4 regions of the Paenibacillus sp. GD4 genome follow, and region 1 is predicted to be linked to each of the others. Evidence: riboswitches for the same ligand, from Rfam matches in the RefSeq annotation. Region 1 holds a riboswitch; each other region holds the start of a gene.
The links. Region 1 has a riboswitch for cyclic di-AMP ahead of RAC89_RS11150 (C40 family peptidase). Riboswitches for the same ligand answer to the same signal wherever they lie in the genome.
Positions count from the first base shown of each region.

Region 2: another riboswitch for cyclic di-AMP. It lies ahead of RAC89_RS16325 (KamA family radical SAM protein); the one in region 1 lies ahead of RAC89_RS11150 (C40 family peptidase).
Region 3: another riboswitch for cyclic di-AMP. It lies ahead of RAC89_RS17250 (TrkH family potassium uptake protein); the one in region 1 lies ahead of RAC89_RS11150 (C40 family peptidase).
Region 4: another riboswitch for cyclic di-AMP. It lies ahead of RAC89_RS08965 (stalk domain-containing protein); the one in region 1 lies ahead of RAC89_RS11150 (C40 family peptidase).

Region 1 covers NZ_JAVCYK010000001.1:2,365,186-2,369,820, reverse strand. The annotation lists gene RAC89_RS11160 (MDR family MFS transporter) at 1-1,379, shown strand, start outside; gene RAC89_RS11155 (cryptochrome/photolyase family protein) at 1,442-2,821, opposite strand; gene RAC89_RS11150 (C40 family peptidase) at 2,974-3,444, opposite strand; cyclic di-AMP (ydaO/yuaA leader) riboswitch at 3,449-3,585, opposite strand; gene RAC89_RS11145 (hypothetical protein) at 3,846-4,313, shown strand; gene RAC89_RS11140 (hypothetical protein) at 4,441-4,635, opposite strand, start outside.
Region 2 covers NZ_JAVCYK010000001.1:3,372,375-3,377,009, forward strand. The annotation lists gene RAC89_RS16310 (ectoine synthase) at 1-5, shown strand, start outside; gene thpD (ectoine hydroxylase) at 38-937, shown strand; gene RAC89_RS16320 (DUF2179 domain-containing protein) at 943-1,464, shown strand; cyclic di-AMP (ydaO/yuaA leader) riboswitch at 1,552-1,692, shown strand; partial or broken gene RAC89_RS16325 (KamA family radical SAM protein) at 2,127-2,831, shown strand; gene RAC89_RS16330 (glycine betaine uptake BCCT transporter) at 2,897-4,429, shown strand; gene RAC89_RS16335 (GbsR/MarR family transcriptional regulator) at 4,501-4,635, opposite strand, start outside.
Region 3 covers NZ_JAVCYK010000001.1:3,553,479-3,558,113, reverse strand. The annotation lists gene RAC89_RS17260 (cation:proton antiporter) at 1-1,099, opposite strand, end outside; gene RAC89_RS17255 (potassium channel family protein) at 1,104-1,766, opposite strand; gene RAC89_RS17250 (TrkH family potassium uptake protein) at 1,781-3,133, opposite strand; cyclic di-AMP (ydaO/yuaA leader) riboswitch at 3,203-3,342, opposite strand; gene RAC89_RS17245 (CPBP family intramembrane glutamic endopeptidase) at 3,596-4,635, shown strand, end outside.
Region 4 covers NZ_JAVCYK010000001.1:1,919,363-1,923,997, reverse strand. The annotation lists gene RAC89_RS08970 (polysaccharide deacetylase family protein) at 36-731, opposite strand; gene RAC89_RS08965 (stalk domain-containing protein) at 858-1,679, opposite strand; cyclic di-AMP (ydaO/yuaA leader) riboswitch at 1,680-1,847, opposite strand; gene RAC89_RS08960 (DUF6483 family protein) at 1,996-2,712, shown strand; purine riboswitch at 2,825-2,927, shown strand; gene purE (5-(carboxyamino)imidazole ribonucleotide mutase) at 3,072-3,557, shown strand; gene purK (5-(carboxyamino)imidazole ribonucleotide synthase) at 3,554-4,635, shown strand, end outside.

The DNA of each region.
Region 1 (4,635 bases):
TCGCGGAAATGGCGGGGATGCCGATTTTCGGCAAGCTGTCCGATATGTATGGGCGGAAGCGGTTTTTTGTGTTTGGTTTGGCCACCTTCATGGTCGGCTCCATGCTGTGCGGAACGGCGGACAGTATCGTGCAGCTTAGCATTTATCGGGCGATTCAGGGAATTGGCGGCGGTGCATTGATGCCGATTTCTTTCGCCATCATGTTTGATGCCATTCCTCCGGAGAAGCGGGGCAAGATGGGCGGTTTGTTCGGAGCCACCTTCGGTCTTTCCAGCATCTTCGGGCCGCTGCTCGGTGCTTATATCACCGATTATATCGGCTGGCGCTGGATTTTCTACATTAATGTACCACTGTCGGTGGTTGCCCTGGCTCTGGTGGTATTCTATTATCATGAATCGAAGCGCCATGCCCGTCAGATCATTGATTGGTCGGGAGCGATCACTCTCGTGGGTGCCGTCATATGTCTCATGTTCGGGCTGGAGCTGGCAGGCAGTGAGTATGCGTGGGGCTCACCGCAGATTATATCGCTATTCGCAGGCTTTGCGGTTTTGTTCGCTGCCTTTCTTTATGTTGAGACGAAGGCATTGGAGCCTATAGTTTCGTTCCGTATGTTCGGGTACCGGCTGTTTGCGGCCAGCAATCTGGTTGGTCTCTTCAGCGGTGCGGCCTTCATCACTGCCTCGATCTACATTCCGATACATATTCAAGGGGTGTTAGGAGGCTCTGCGACGAATTCCGGCTTAATCCTGCTGCCGATGATGCTTTCCTCCGTAGTGGCGGCCACGACGGGCGGGATACTGATGAACAAGCTGAGCTACCGGCGGATTATGCTCGTGTTTACCGCCGTCTTCGTCGTAGGGATGGCGCTGCTGTCCACAATTACGGCGGAAACCAGCCGCTGGCTCATTACGATTTATATGATCATCACAGGTCTTGGTATCGGCGCTTCCTTCTCCGTACTGTCCAACGCGGTGATACATCATTTCGACGAAACGCAGCGCGGCTCGGCAAGCTCCACCTTCTCGTTCCTGCGTTCGCTCGGGATGACGCTGGGCATTTCCGTCTTCGGGATTTTGCAGAGGGAGGAGCTGACGGCGAGATTGGCCGAGGCCTTCGCCGGTCAAGGCGCCGCACCGGCGGGGCTGGCCGATCCCCGCAAGCTGCTTCAGCCGGAGGAAAGGCTCAAGCTGCCGGAGCCCGTGCTGGATTTGATCAAGGATGCGTTGGCAGGCTCGATCGCCTACACGTTTCTGTGGGCGACCCTTCCCGCCGTACTATCCCTCGCATTCGTGCTGTTGATGAGCAAGGAAAAGCTGCTGCTTCCCGTCCCGAAGGACGAGGACGTGTCCGGTACGATTCGACCGGCAAAGGTCCGGTAAGTGAAAACGCCCTGCCTACCTTCCCACTAGGCAGCAGGGCGTTTTTGTTTTAGCTGATCAAGCTATTCCTCCGTTCCTGCGTCCTCTTCGGACCACCGCCGCCCGGCCAGCAGCTCCTTGTATACCTCGACCGCACGGGCTCGGGATGCCCTGAGGTCTACAATGGCATGGGGCTGCGGCTTGTGAATCAGCTTGTCCGGCAGATGAGCCAGCTCCGGCAGCCACCGCCGAATATACGTTCCGCTCGGATCGTGCGTCTCCGATTGCGTTACGGGATTCATGATGCGAAAGTACGGCGCCGCGTCGAAGCCGAGGGAGGCGCACCAGAGCCAGCCCCCGCGATTCAGCGAGTTATCGTAGTCGTTGAGCTTCCGGCGGAAGTACCGCTCACCATAGGTGAACGGACACAGCAGGTTCTTCGTCAGGAACATGGCGGTGATCATACGGAGCCGGTTCGGCATCCAACCGGTTGTGTTCAGCTCCGTCATCGCGGCATCGATGATGGGAATGCCCGTACGAGCCTCCGCCCAGGCAGAGAAGTGATGCTTCGACAGCGAAGAGAAGTCATAGGACTTCTCGTAGGTGAAGAAGCGCGGATCGAGCCGCGCCTGGTACAGGTAGAAGTCGCGCCAGGCCAGCTGGCGCCGCCAAGGTTCGGCGTCGTCGCCGCTGTCCGACAGCGCCGCATAGACGGCGCGGATGGACAGCGCGCCGACGTTCAGGTGCCGGCTCAGGCGGCTCGTCCGATCGCTCGCGTAGCGATCGCGGCCGCCGGCATAGCCGGCAAGACGCTCGCCGAGGAACGCGGCGAGCTCCTCCTCGGGCGCGGCCCCCGGGCAAGCCGCGCCTGCCAACGCCGCTGCCGGCTCCGCAGGCAGCGTAGCCAGCCCCGCCGCGCCCGCGGCCAGCGGCGCGCAGTGCAGCTCCCGCACGTGCGCAGCGAACGGCGGGCGGAAGCGTTCCCGCAAGTAGTCGCACCACTTGCGGTAGAAGGGCGTGAACACCTTGTACGGCTCGCTCCGCCCCGACCAGCGCTGGAAGTCGCGCAGGTCGACGAGCGGCAGCTCGGGCAGCGCGGTGACGGCCACACCGGCTTCGCTCGCTACCTCGCGCAGCGCCCGATCGCGGGCGATCGCATACGGGGTGAAGTCCTCGTGAAACACGAGCTCCTTCACCTCATGCTCCGCCAGCAGCCGGCGCACCACTTCCGCCGGCTCCCCCCAAAGCACATGCAGCCGGGCTCCCGCGGCCGCATACTGCTCCTGCAGCCGACGGGCGTGCTGCAGGAAGTTGATCCCGCTGTGCTCGAGATACCGCTCCTGCCGCAGCAGGAACGGGTCGAGAATCAGCACATGCAGGCTGGGGCAGCGGTGTTCTCGAATATAGTCGAATCCGGGCAGATCATCCACACGCAAATCTTTGCGGTGAAGAAACAGAATCATCCTTCATCCGACTCCTTTCCACATATCATACCGGGTTACGGATCTGTACTTTACTCTACCCTAAAGAGATCAAAGAAAGAAAGCCCTGCTTTTGATCCGCGGTCCGAAGACGGACGGATAAAAAACAAGGCTTTCATTCGATTACATTGGACTTAATTCGCGTCGGTCATCAGCTGCTCGTATTGCTCATCCGATAGAACGCGGCGCGCCGTAACGTAACGCTTAGCGTAATAGTTGTCGCTCATCTTGGTGATGACGACGCCTTGGTTCGTAGCGGAGTGGTAGAACGAACCCCCTCCGACATACACACCTACGTGAGAGATTCCTTTGCCGTCCGTGTTGAAGAACACAAGATCTCCTGCACGAAGATCATTCTTGTCCACCCATGTACCCTTCTCAGCTTGTCCCTTGGACGTGTGAGGAAGATCGATGCCGAACTTATCAAATACGAACGAGGTGTAACCGGAGCAATCGAAGCCTTTCTTCGTTGTGCCGGCCCATTTGTATGGGGAACCCAATCCGTCGTTAACAGCTTGGCTTAGTGGGGTTTCAGCGAAAGCGCTTCCCACCTGAATGGTACAGAACATAGCAATGGAGAGTGCAAAACCGACTAGCTTTTTCAACTGCTGCTTCCCCTTCCGGTGCCTACGAGGTTAGCTTAAGGGTTCGGTTGAAGGTTCCCTATGGTCACTCTGAAGCGAGACCAATTCACCCAAATGTGGTTCCCCCGTTTTCCGCGAACGGAAATTCGGCAAAATTTTCTTTTTTTCTTGCTGTGTACATGTATTCGACTAACATCGAGGTTCTCCTTCCGTTGTCACAATATTGTCAAACTATAAACAAAAATTAAGAAACCGGAAATTTTGTAAGTTGACAGTATATGCTGGTACCAAAAAAAAGGGCGTGAACTACAGCTGAGTAATGTCGATATTAGTCGAATAAGATAATAAAATGTCGTTCCCACTATATTGGTTCCTATGGTAAAATAATGCTAAGCATGTATCACGATAGGCGGGATGAAGGAATGAGCACAACGATCAATTTTCTGGAGCATTTCTGGGATCAGGTGAAGCGGGGAGAGATTCAAAATTATCCGTTGCCGGTTATGCTGAATCAAGGATTGGCTTACACTGTGCAGCTGGAGGATCGACAAACCACGCTGCTTTGGATTCCGCAGGAGGCGACGGGACTCGCTTATGTCGAACGGATTCCCGGTGCCGTGGATATTCATCCGTACTATCGCGGCATGATTGTTTATGACTTCGAGGTTTCCCACGGCACGGACCTCTATAAACCGAAGACGGAAGAGGAGTTGTTCCAGAAGGTGTATCAGCGTGCATGGGAGCTGCAGCAGGCGATTCAGAATTTGATGCAAGGGGAGCCTTACCCGGGGAATGCTGCCGATTACATTACCAAGCTGCACCAGCTCGCGGATTGGCTTCGCTATTATTTGTCCGCAAAGGCGGTAGGCGGTTCCATCAGACTTCGGTGAGCGGTACCCGCGGATCTTTCACTCAAGATGAAGAGGACCTAAGCCTCCATCGTTAAAAAAAGGCGTATCGGCGAGAGGGACAAGCCCTCACCACCGGTACGCCTTTATCGTATAGCCGTGAACGTCTTCACGCCTTCTCCTGCCATAGCGAGTATTGCGTCGTGATAGCCCACATTTTACAGAACATATGCAGAAGACGGTAGATCTGAAACCCGATGAGAGCCACGAAGCCTGCCCAAAGGAACGAGGCGGTCATGACGGCAGCAGAGAGCAGCATGGTCATGAGCAGGAGCGCCCCCCCGAGCAGGACGATCATGCCGAT
Region 2 (4,635 bases), 1.0 Mb from region 1:
GCTAACATTCGAACCCAATTTTAAGGAGGATACGAGCATGACTTCAGCCAATCATTTGACGCAAGCGGACGCTACTGCCGATGTATATCCATCCCGAGTTCGGGAGTACCCCGAATGGATCGAACGTAAGGATCCCGTTGTATATTCTGCCTGGTCGCCGGATGCGCCGATCAGCCGTATCCAATCCGAATTTTATGAGCAGAACGGCTATTTGTTTCTCGACAGCTTTTTTGCGGAAGGGGAAATTGCCGAATTTAAAAACGAGCTGAAGCGTCTCTGGAAGGAGGGCCGGCATTCCGAAGCGAAGGAAGTGATTCGCGAGCCGGGCAGCGAAGAGGTCCGATCGATCTTCGCCGTGCATCAGCATAATGATCTCTTCAAGCAGCTTGCCGAGCATCCGCGGGTCAAGGGGATCGTCGATTATTTGCTGGGCGGGCCCACGTACGTTCATCAGTCCCGGATTAACTTTAAGCCGGGGTTTACGGGCAAGGAGTTCTACTGGCACTCGGATTTCGAAACCTGGCATGTGGAGGATGGCATGCCCCGAATGAGGGCGCTCAGCTGCTCCATCGCCTTAGAGGATAACTATGATTACAACGGCCCCCTGATGGTAGTGCCGGGATCTCATCGAACCTTCATCTCGTGCGTGGGGCAAACGCCGGACCAGCATTATAAGGAGTCGCTCCGCCGCCAGGAGTACGGCGTTCCCGATCAGGACAGCCTTACGAAGCTGGTGCGGGAGCACGGCATCCATACTCCTGTCGGGAAGGCCGGGTCGATCGTGCTGTTTGATTGCAACATAATGCACGGCTCGAACAGCAACATCTCTCCGATGCCCCGGAGCAACGTATTTCTGGTGTACAACAGCGAGACGAATCGTCTCGTTGCTCCGTACTCCGGGCAAGCGCCAAGACCCGGATATATCGCAGAAAGGTAGCGCCTATGATCTCGCTGCCTTTAATCGGATCGATCATTGCCATAAACATCGCATATGTTTCTACTTTCACATTACGGCTAATCTTGGTCATCAAAGGCAGAACCCTCCTGGCTTCCTTCCTTTCTATGGCTGAAGTATTCATCTACCTGCTGGGCTTGAATCTGGTGCTTCAGAACATGAACAATCCATGGAATATGGCTGCTTACTGCATCGGCTTTGGCCTTGGTGTGTATCTCGGAAGCCGCATCGAAGAAGCGCTGGCATTAGGCTATCTGGTGGTGCAGGTGATCGTGGATTCCTTAGAATCCAAGCTTCCTAACGAGCTGAGGGATCATGGCTACGGAGTAACGACATGGCCGGCGGACGGACGGGACGGCAAGCGCCTTGTGATGCAGGTCCTGGTGCGGCGCCGCAACGCCCGCAAGCTCATGCACACGATAGAGGAGCTTGCACCTAAGGCGTTCATCATTTCCCATGAGCCCAAGAACTTCAAGGGCGGCTTTTGGACGAGAATAACACGCGTGTAAGCGGAACAAGACTGCGGACTCGATGCCGCAGTCTTGTTTTGAGAAGGGAGACGTCTAAGGGCTGACAATGTTTTCCTTATTTTGTAACATAAGTGTACGCTTAATTTCCGACATCGTCGGAAATCGGGGGAACCAATGTTGTTGGGGCGAATCATGAAGTCATCGATGTAGGGAACCATCTTTCCCCGAGCCCGGCAGCTAACCTCGTCAGCAGTAGATGGGTCAACAATTGTTTGCATGCCTATGCATACTCAATGTGTGAATTGACCCGACGCATCGGGTCTTTTTGTGCTTTCCGGGAGACCCGTGCCCATGAGAATAGGGGGAACTTTCGTCCTGTAAGACGAAGCCTTTTTCATGAGCAAAGGGTCTTTTTTTGTTTTGCTCTTTTGAAAAGCGGAAAAGAAGGCAAAGCCACCAAGCATGGTGAGTTTTTTCTTGTTTTAAAGCCTATGTAATAGCAGATGTGCGATTACTGTTGCTCGATGGGCAGGTTTCGCGATTATAGTTGCAAATCTGCAATTGGGCGGGAAGGAAGGTTGGTTTTTCGTGTTTCATGACCAGTGTAATCGCAGATGTGCAATTATCGGCGCTCGGAAGCCATGCTTTCGCGTGTATAATGGCAGATTTGCAATTAGGTGACCATGGGCTGTTTTTTTATGATGTCGGATGTCAGCCCGGGCATCAACTATATTGCAAAGCATCCTGAGATTAATAACGTGCTTCTCACCGGCGGAGACAGCTTGATTCTTGCAACCGCCAAGTTGGCTAAGATCCTGGAGCGACTCAGACAGATTGAGCATGTAAAGATTATACGGTTAGGCTCCAAAATTCCTGTATTTAATCCGATGCGCATTTATGAGGACCAGGAATTATTAGATACAATCCACATGTATTCCACTCCGGAGAAGCGAATTTACGTTATGGCTCACATCAATCATGATGACCCTGTGATCCTTGGGGAGCTGCTCGACAAGCTGTCCTGGGCCGGTGTGACGCCATATTATTTTTTCATCAATCGTCCCGTAACGGGAAATCGGGAATTTGTACTGCCGTTGGAGCGGGTTTACCGGATCGTGGAGGAAGCGAAGGCCAGGACATCGGGGCTCGGGAAGCGGGTTCGCCTATACATGAGCCATACCTCCGGTAAAATCGAAATACTAGCTATCGAATCAGGCAAAGCCTATTTAAAGTACCATCAATCCCGCGACGGGGAATATGGGAAATTCATGATGCTGGACTGTCCTTCGGATGCGGCCTGGTTCGACGATCTTCCCGGAAGCGAGAAGCATTGGACTAAGCCCGGCAAAAAAGCAAGCGGGATTGTATTTGTTAATGAACTCCCCGATGTTCCGATAAGGAAATGAGGCATCCGAATAGCATCTATTGCCCGCGGATACCTTAAATGGTAAAAAGGTAAACGGAGGCTTCCATGGTTTTTACAATAGCGGCAGTTATTATTCTCCTATTTGTGCTCTGGGGCAGCTTGAATCCAAGCGGTCTCGCGAAGCAGGCTAGTGAATTTCTTGCTTATACGACGACGAATTTCGGCTGGTTTTACTTGTTCGCCGCCTTCGGATTTCTTATCTTTGTCGTTTATTTAGCGTTCAGCAAGTACGGAGGCATCCGTCTTGGCGAAGACGAGGATGAGCCGGAGTATTCCAACGTAAGCTGGTTTGCCATGCTGTTCAGCGCGGGGATGGGAATCGGGCTTGTTTTCTGGGGAGTGGCCGAGCCGCTGTCCCACTACATGTCCCCTCCTCAGGCAGCGGAGAGCCAGTCCGCCGAGGCGGCCAGACTTGCCATGCGATATGCTTTCTTTCATTGGGGACTTCATCCATGGGCCATCTATTCCGTCGTCGGAGTAGCGCTTGCTTATTTTCAATTCCGTAAAAAACGCAAGGGTCTAATCAGCCATACCTTTTATCCGCTGCTTGGTGACCGGGTTGATGGGGTACTGGGGAAGCTTATTGACATACTTGCCGTTATCGCAACGGCCTTCGGGGTGGCCACCTCGCTTGGTCTTGGCACGCTCCAGATTAACGGAGGGCTTCAGTTTCTATGGGGTGTACCGAACGGAGTAGGTGTCCAAATCGGTATCCTTGCCGTGCTTACAGTGCTGTATATGCTTTCGGCAACAACAGGTTTGGACAAAGGGATCAAAATGCTGAGCAATGCCAACCTGCTGGTGGCTCTAGGCTTGCTGATCGCGACCTTCGTGCTCGGACCCACCTCGTTTCTGCTCGATACCTTCACGGTGACGCTAGGGGGCTATCTGCAGAACCTGATCCAGATGAGCTTGCGGTTAACACCCTTTACCCAAGCAACCTGGGTCAGCAACTGGACGCTATTCTATTGGGCTTGGTGGATCGCGTGGGCGCCGTTTGTCGGCATGTTCATTGCCCGCGTATCCCGCGGCCGGACAGTGAAGGAGTTTGTGCTGGGTGTGCTGTTCATTCCCAGTCTGTTCAGCTTCCTTTGGTTCTCCGTCTTCGGGGGCGTCGGGCTGCATCAGCAAGTACTGGAGGGCTTGCCTATTGCCCAAGCGGTCAGTAAGGATATGACCTCCGCTTTGTTCATAACCTTGGGGCATTTGCCGTTAGGCAAGATCTTGGGCGCTTTGGCCACATTGCTGATTATTACGTTTTTTATTACGTCGGCAGATTCAGCTACCTATGTACTCGGGATGTTTACCTCCGGAGGGAGCTTAACCCCTTCCACCAAGATTAAGGTGGCTTGGGGGGTTGCCCAATCCTTGATCGCACTTGTTCTGCTGCTTAGCCAAGGGCTTCAGGCACTTCAGACGGCCTCCATCGTCACGGCGCTGCCCTTCGCCGTCATCATGGGCTTCATGTGCGTTTCGCTGTACACTTCTCTTCATGAGGAGGAACGGCTCAAGAGGAGGAAGGAAAGGAGATTCCGAGAGGCGCTGTACGAGCTTGTAGAAGCGCATAGGGAAAAATAAAGCAATATTTGAGCACACCAAAGCAGGCTGTTCCGTCTTAACGTTAGGCGGACAGCCTGCTTCTTGTTTTATTACTCGTTTTCCTTCGGGACAAGCTTGTAGATTTCTCCCGATTCCAAGGTATCGATCAACCGGTCGAGCCACATATAGTAGGCGATGGCTTGGTTGATCTTCTCGATATCTCCGCGAAGATAAGACTGCAGCGT
Region 3 (4,635 bases), 1.2 Mb from region 1:
TGCCTGCCACCATCCCGCAAAGTGCAGCCGGAATGACTCCGGTTTCCCGGACCCAGAACATGAATGCAATTTCATTCGGTTTCCAATCCGCCCTGGAATCGGGCAAGGTGCACGCGAGCACGGTCAGCGGACGCGCAACCAGCATGAAGATCGCAATAACTAGCAAGCTTGGCCCTAAATAAAGAAGAATGACTTCCAAATTCACCTGGCTTCCGAGCAAAAAAAAGATCAACATCCGCATAAGCACGGTCATATTTTCCGTAAAATGCTCCATTTCCTTCAGCTTGTCGTTCAGGTCAAGCCCGAAGGACGGGGCATTCCCCCAGATCAGGCCGGCTACGAAGGTGGCCATGAAGCCGCTGACCTGCAGCGATTCACCCAGCCAATACGTACCCAGCGCAGTAACCACCAGAGCGATCGTGGCGTAATCCCGAAGCCAGCCGAGCCTCAAGTGTCCTGTAACGAAGGCAAGCGCCAAGCCTACCATAATACCTACGCCAATCCCGCCAAGCGCGGTAAAGCCGAACCTCTCGATGCTGGAGAGCAGCGACACCTCTTGTCCGCTGGTGATCATCGCCAGCACCGTGAACGTCAAGATCGAACCGGTCGCATCGTTGAAGGCTGATTCGCTTTCCACGGTTTCCCGTACCTTGGTCCTGATTTTTACCTGCTTAAAGACCGGAATTAGGGTTGCCGGGTCGGTCGACGAGATAATCGCTCCTAAGAGCACAGCGTAAGCAAAAGGCAAATCCAGCAAATAATGCGCGGCAAACGCTACCACCGCACAGGTGATTAATACGCCCGGGATACTGAGCAGCGTAATCGTCACCCACACCTTGCGCAGCCCCCGAAAACGGATGTTGCGCCCGCCGTCGAACAGAATCAAAGCCGAACCGACTGTCAAAATGAACTGGTTCGTAAACGAGCTGCTTGCTTCATGAATGAGATGCAATCCTTGTCCTACAATCATTCCCGCAATCAGGAATAGAGCTACATCCGGCAATCTCAGCAACGCGGCCAATCGACCGGAAACCATCCCTATACCCAATATGAAAATCAGCAGGAACAGCACATGATGGATCAGCAGTTGATTTTCCATTCCGCTACCCGATCACTTCCTCCTCGAACGTCTCGATTTGCTGGTTCGTTCCGATAATGACCATAACATCGTTTTCTTCCACCGTATCCGTTGCAGCCGGCGCAATAATGACACCCTGCTTCTTATTAATCGCTACTACACTGCAGCCGTACCTCGCCCGCGGATCAAGGTCCTTCAGCGAGTAGCCGCACAATCGCTTCGGTACGGACAACTCTACAATCGTGTAATCCTTCGACAGCTCAATGAAATCGAGCAGGTTCGGCGAAGCCAGCTGGTGCGCAACGCGAATGCCCATATCCCGCTCGGGGAAAATCACTCTGTCCACACCGAGCTTCTCCAGCACTTTGCCGTGCAGATCGGACAGCGCCTTGGCCACGACCTTCTTCACGCCGATATCCTTCAATAGAATGGCGGCAAGAATACTTGCCTGGATGTCGTCTCCGATGGCTACGACCACACAATCAAAATTCCGGATGCCGAGTGAGCGCAGCACATCCTCATCCGTAGCGTCGGCGACGACGACGTGCGTCAGCACGTCGCTCATTTCATCAACGGATTCTTCATCCTTGTCGATTCCAAGCACCTCGAACCCAAGCTTTACCAATTCCTTGGCGATGCTGGAGCCGAAGCGGCCCAGTCCGATGACAGCGTATTGACTTCTCTTCATTTGCGGTTGTTCCCCTATCCGATAGTAATTTTCCCTTCCGGGTATCTATATAGCTCTTTTTCCGTTTTCGGGCCGAGCGCATAAGCGAGCGTCAGCGGGCCGAGACGGCCGATAAACATCATGAGGCAAATCATCACCTTGCCGAAATCCGTCAAATCCGGTGTGAGGCCCATCGTCAAGCCTACGGTAGCGAAGGCCGACGTCACCTCAAATAAAATCATCAAGAAGTGGTGATCCTCTGTAGTGGACAGCAGCATCGACGCGAAGACGACCAGGAATAGCGCAAACAAGGTCAGCGTGATCGCCTTGAGGATCCGGTCCTTGCCTAAGCGATGCCGGAACATAACGATGTCCTCCTTGCCCCGGATCATGGCAATAACAGCCCCAATCAGAATCGTAAAGGTCGTCGTTTTGATCCCGCCCCCCGTCGAGCCCGGAGAAGCCCCGATGAACATCAGGATGATGATAAAAAATTGAGTGGCCTGCCGCAGGCCCGCGAGATCCACCGTGTTCGGTCCCGCCGTTCGAGGGGCAACCGACTGGAATAGGGAGCTGAGGATTTTACCTGATAAATCCAGGGACCCTAGTGTTCTCGTATTCGTGAACTCAAACAGGAAGATAACAACCGCTCCTAATCCTATGAGAAAAGCGGACATGCTTAGAACTACCTTTGAATGAAGAGACAGCTTTCTCAACTTGCGGTAATCGAGCAGATCCGATAAAACCACAAACCCGAGGCCCCCAAGCACGATCAGCGCGCAAGAGACAAGGTTGATCATCCAATCGTCGACGTAGCTCGTAAAGCTGGAGAATGGACCTGTGATCGGCCCGAAAATATCAAACCCCGCATTATTAAAGAAAGAAATTCCGTGAAAAATTCCAAACCAGATCGCCTGGCCCGGCTCCATGTCCATAGAAAACCGGATGGCATACAATACGGCACCCATAAACTCTATCGTAAGAGAATAATAAAGCACCTTGCGGATTAAGCGGACGATTCCTTCCATACTGCCTTGATTCATCGCTTCCTGCAAAATAAGCCGTTCTTTTAAGGAGATACGTTTACGAAGAGCAAACGCGAACAGCGTCGACATCGTCATAAACCCTAAGCCGCCTACCTGAATCAATGCAAGGATAACGATTTTGCCGAAGATGGTAAACGATGTCCCGGTGTCCACCACTACAAGACCGGTTACACAGGTGGCCGAGGTAGCCGTGAACAAAGCATTCAGGAATGACAGCGGCTTGCCCGTTGCCGAAGCGATAGGCAGAGTCAGCAAAATCGCTCCCGTCACAATAATCGCGGCGAAGCCCAGTACGAGTATTTGCGGCGGCGTCAGCTCAAATTTTTTCTTTAAACGTTCCACATATTGCACCTTCCGTCCGTTTTTTGAACAACAAAAAAGACACTGGAAGCCCAATGCCGTTTGTATTGGTTCCTGTAACACGCAAGCCTACGAGGTTAGCTGTCGGATTCGGATGTACAGGCACCCGTTCAGTATGCGGCCGCAGACTGAATTCACCCCTAATATCATGGTTCCCCCGTTTTCCATAGGAAATTCGGCTCTATGCAATTGATTTGAATTATAATCCTCCGTCTGTCGGAATACAAACCCCATTTTGCAGCGATTATTCGGCATATTCGGTGAACTTGGCGCTTCGTGTCGACCCAGCAGGGGCGTACGCTAGCTTTACATGCATTTACCGTCCCTTATCTCCGTCAATCATTGGATTTCCAAGATGAATGTATGCTACCTTAAGAGAATAAGATGTTTAGTAACGCATGCAGGGGAATTCATTATATATCATTCGATTTCAAGGAGAAGCCGATGCCCAAACGTTATCAAGATCCTTCGCTTTTGTGGTTAGCTGTAGTCGGTCTGGTATTGTATCTCGGAGTTACGTTTCTTACGCCCTTCATGGAACAGGACAAGCAGATGGAGGAGCAGCCGCAGGCTCCCACTCTAAGCAAGCAGCAGGCCGCGGAAACAGCCGCAGCCTTCGCTAAGAAAATGCTGTCCTTGACGGAGCCATACGACACGTCTACTTATTATCAGTCTCACACGGTAAGAAGCGGTTATTTGCAGAAGGAAAAGCTGACGGAAGCGTATGAGAAGCAGTTCGGGGACCGCCTTCCGATTGATTATTACGAGGTGGAAATCGGGGAGCAGGCAACGGGTACTACCTACTTTGTGGATGTGGATTATCACAAGGGGAATATACTGGCATGGCAAACCGTAAGGACCGCTTCTTCTAAAAGCAAAACGGTCAGCGCCGCTGCAGCCCCCCCCGACCAATTCATCGGTTCGACATTTGCGGAACAGGGGTATGTATTTAGTGATTTCACGCTGAAGGATGGCAAGCCCGCTGCCTCAGGAGAGCTGGTGTACGAGCACAAGCAATGGCGGATTGGAGAAGCACCGTTCCGTATTGCCGTGAAAGCCTCCGGAGAGCTCGTATCGCACTTCAAGCCGGGCTTTGCCGTACCGGATACGTTCATCGCCTGGCAGGAAGCGGAGGACCGGCAATCCGGATGGATGACCTGGATCAGCATGGGCGTATCCAGTCTGATGACGCTGGCTTCCTTGATTGTGATCATAAAATATCGGCGCGAAATCACTTTATCACGCGGACTGACCATGTCGATTGCTTTCGCAGCCATCTACATCACGAACAACTTCAACATGATCCCGGCCGTGCGCTCACAGCACGGAGCCGCCCCTTCGGGCGACGGAATCGGCTTTTATCTATGGATTATCAATATTTTCGTTGTGCTTGTCGCGCTGTCGGCTTATTTCGCCTTCGTTGCCGGCCACCGCTTATGGGTTTGGAAGGGCTGGAACCCTTGGCCAACCTGGCGGGATGCGGA
Region 4 (4,635 bases), 450 kb from region 1:
GCATAAAACCCGAGCCTCCGACGGAGGACTCGGGTTTATTTTTTCGTTCTCGAAATCAGATCGGATACCGTGACAAACTCATAGCCCTGCTGTTTGAGCTCGGGGATAATCCGCTTCAACGCCTCCACGGTTTGGCTGCAATCCCCCTCAAGGTCGTGGAACAAAATAATATCGCCGTTATGCACATTGCCAAGCACTGTCTGTACAATCTTGTCCACACCCGGCTTGCGCCAATCCTGAGTATCCTGGTACCAGGACCACATGACTACCGTGAGCTTGTCCTCCTTCATCGAATGGAGCAGCGTATCGTTGTAGAAGCCTCCCGGCGGCCGGAAAACATGCGGCATTTGCTCAGTTATATCGAAGATAACCTCCTGCGTTTGCCGGATCTCATCGACGAGGCGTTCGGCAGGGTAGTTTTTGAGAAAATGATGGTCAAAGGTGTGATTCGCAATCTCATGCCCTTCGTTCACTTCACGGATGGCGATCTTCGGGTACATCTGTACTCTTTTGCCTAATACAAAGAAGGTTGCCTTCGCTTGATACTGGTTCAAAATATCGAGAATTTGCGGGGTATAGCGGGGGTTCGGCCCATCATCGAACGTAATGGCGATCAGCTTCTGATCGGTATCCACCTTCCACACGACCTCACTGTTCGGATTCGCGGAGGAGCTGCCCATGGTTAATAAAGCAGCAAGCATCAACATTGGTAAACGGCTGAGCTTCTTCATCTAACGTACACCTCCGGATATGAGATCTATTCATTAGAGTGGGGAACGGCCAACCGTTCTATGCAAGCAGCTCCTAAGGCAAAAAAAAGCAGCCTTCCACGAATGCAGAAGACTGCTTTTCTCTCCCTACTTCAGCACATAAATCTTAACCTGTTGAATGCCGAAATTGTAAGCCTTGCTTTTGCTGACAGGAACGAAGATATCGATCTTGTTGCCTTTCACCGCGCTGCCTACGTCGGTCGCCGTAGCAAACATCCCGTCCTGAGGCAGACCGTCGAACGAGTACCCTTCGATATACACCTTGGATCCAAGCGGAATAACCGAGGGATCAACGGCAATCGTGCCGAGCTGCAGAGGGTTGCCCATGTAGTCGCGGGCGCCCCAGCCATTCTCGGAAGGGGAAGCGGTATAGGCGGTTGCCTTCGCTTCGATGACCTTCTCATACTTGGGTGCATACCACGCAGGAGCGTAATATTTGCCGTCGGTGCCGTAAATGCCGATCCGGTTCGTACCATCCCACTGAGCTATCATGCCAAAGGCATCTGAGATCAATCGGAATGGAACATAAGCACGACCGTCAATAAGTGCCGTATTGTACGTTTGGGAGGAGGCTTGTCCGTTTATAGAAATGGTTGGATTGCCTAAGGTAAAAGAGACGGTCGTTTTCTCGTTGGATAAAGCGATCTGGATATCCGAGCCGTTCTGGGTCCAAGACGTCTTCAATCCAAGCTGATCGGCAATGATACGTGCCGGAACCTGAAGCTTGTGCTGCTCCGGGTCGATAAACGGCTGTGCGTCAGGGAACACCACCAGCTTGTCGTTCACCTGCACCTTTACATCATCGTTGGTGAGCGCCGGTGCGGCGTGAGCCGGTGTGCTTGCGAAAACAAGCGGCAGCGCCAAAGCGCATGCCAAAGCAAAGCCTTTGGTACGAGAAAAAAGTGACATTGAGTTCCTCCTATTTGCCTCCGAGGTTAGTTGTCGGGTTCGGGAAGAGGTATGCTCCCTAGCTGCGTTCCGTTACGGCTGCCAAGCCGCGCGGCGCAGCATTCACCCCATGGGTAATGCGTCCCCCGTACGTACATGAAAAACTGTATGATTCGGCATTTTTTAAATTTACCACAGGATAAATTCGAGCTCAACTCATAAATTCATCCAAATCCTCCCTCTATTTGGAAGAAGCTTTTCCATGAGCAGGGCGCCAGTGGTACAATAAGGTATATTCGGAAGATAAGCGCGTTTTCTGTCGGAAGAGGGGAAGATTATGTATCAACGGGATTATATATTGCGGCTCATCAAGCAGGCGGCCGAGGCGATCCACAAGGTGATGTTCCTGAGGAAAAACAGGCAGCTTGAGGAAGCGATGGCGCTTCTGAACCAGGCGATGAAGCAGCTTCTAGGCTTGAATTCAGACCTGGTCAGGGCGTTGTCGGTAAAGGATTTGCTTCTGCTGCTGTCCAAAACGGGTGAGGTGGATCTCGGGAAAACTCTGGCGCTCGGGGATATGCTGAAGGCGGAGGCTTTACTGCTCGACGATCTCGGAGAGGTTCAAGGGGCGCGGCAATGCAGGCTTAAGGCAGCCGAACTGCTGCTGACGGCAAGAATACCTGATGCATTGGAGGGAGAATGGCGGGACGCTTTTATCGTATTAATTGACGAGTTACTGATTCCGGTAGAGCGGTCGAGCAAGCCGGAGGGGTTATTGACTCTGCTATTCCCCTATTATAATGAAACCGGCCGATGGGCGAAGGCGGAGGATGCTTTGTTTCATTATATAGAAGCAATTTCAGGTGGCGGGAAGGAGGAGCAGCTGCTAGAGCTGTTATACCGCGGAGCGGAGATGGTGCAGCCATGGACAGGACTGTCGGAGCAAGAGCTGTCCGCAGGCGGCTTATCGTCGGAGGAAGTTGAGGAGCTGCTTAGGGAACTTCAGGAAATGAAACGGAAGGTTTCGGCACGTCTGGAAAATAAGCGTGAATGAACTGTGAAATGCGAACTATTTTTCTTGATAAAATATTGAATGTTCGGTTTTTAATGTTGACATGCGATGTGAATGGCGGTAAACTAAAAAGGCAAAATGCTCCACAATCAGTATGAATATCGTCGAATCATCTCGTATAATGTCGGGAATATGGCCCGATAAGTCTCTACCCGAAAACCTTAAATTTTTGGACTACGAGTAAGCGAAGAAATGGAAAGGTCGGCACGCGATGCACGGCCTTAGCTTGCGCTTAGGGGTACTTCTTGTCGTCCTGCCGGTAGATTGCATAGGCTGCAACTCTATCACCCAGGGCGTTTTTTGTTTTCATAATAGATGAAATTTTTAGATGGAGGTTCGTGATGTCTGTTCTTGTTGGTGTCATTATGGGAAGCCAGTCGGATTGGGAGACGATGAAGCACGCGTGTGACGTACTTGATGAGCTCGGCGTGCCTTACGAGAAAAAGGTCGTTTCCGCGCATCGCACGCCGGACCTGATGTTTCAGTATGCGGAATCCGCTATAGAGCGCGGTTTGAAGGTCATTATCGCGGGAGCGGGCGGCGCGGCGCATTTGCCGGGGATGGTTGCCTCGAAGACGATTTTGCCGGTCATCGGCGTTCCGGTGAAGACTTCGACGCTGAGCGGTGTGGATTCACTCTACTCGATCGTGCAGATGCCTGGCGGGATTCCCGTGGCCACGGTAGCCATCGGCCATGCCGGTGCGACCAATGCAGGCCTTCTGGCCGCACAGATTCTCGGCGCGTTCGATCCAGCGCTGCAGCAGAAGATTGCAGACCGTCGTGAGCGGATCGCTCAGAAGGTCATCGAAAGCAGTGAGCTGTTATGAGTTCCAAGGCTTATGACGCAAGCAAGGTGATAGCGCCGGGCGGAACGATCGGTGTGCTGGGCGGCGGACAGCTGGGGCGCATGCTGGCTCTGGCGGGCCGCGCGATGGGCTATCGATTCGTAACGCTGGACCCGACCCCCGATTCCCCGTGCGGACAAGTGGCGGATCGGCAGATTACGGCCGCCTATCACGATGTGGATGCAGCAAGACAGCTCGCGGACCTCGCGGACGTGATTACTTATGAATTCGAGAATGTGGATGCCGATGTAACGAAGCTGCTGATGAGCGAGTCTTACGTGCCGCAGGGCAGTCAGCTGCTCTACACGACACAGCACCGCTTGCGTGAGAAGCGGGCTATCGAAGCTGCGGGAGTGAAGGTAGCGCCTTACGCAGAGATCGGCAGCGCGGAGGAGCTTCGGGCAGCGGTAGAGCGGTTCGGAACGCCATGCGTGCTGAAGACGGCCACCGGCGGCTACGACGGCAAAGGGCAATGGGTGATCCGGTCGCTGGACGAGGTGCCGGAAGCGTATGAGACGCTGAGCCGCGCGAAAACGGAGCTGGTGCTGGAGCAGTTCATCCACTTCGACAAGGAAATTTCGGTGATCGCGGCGCGGAGCCCGCGCGGGGAAGTGAAGGCTTTTCCCGTGGCGGAGAACGTGCATGTGAACAATATTCTTCACCTGTCGATCGTGCCGGCAAGAGCAGCGGATGCGGTGCTGGCTGAGGCGGAGCGAATGGCTGTAAGAATTGCTGAGGAGCTGGATGTGATCGGCTTGATCGCCGTTGAGATGTTTCTGACGAAGGACGGAGAGCTTTACGTCAATGAGCTGGCGCCGCGTCCTCACAACTCAGGGCATTACACGATGGAGGCTTGCAAGACGTCGCAGTTCGAGCAGCATGTACGTGCGATCTGCAATCTGCCGCTCGGAGATCCGGCTTTGCTGACACCTGTAGTGATGGTGAACGTGCTAGGAGAGCATGTGGAGCCGCTGCTGGAGTGGATTGTAAAGACGGAGTCGGAGACAGCCGTCGAGGGAGTGACCGCAAAGGTGCACCTGTACGGGAAGGCGGAAGCGAA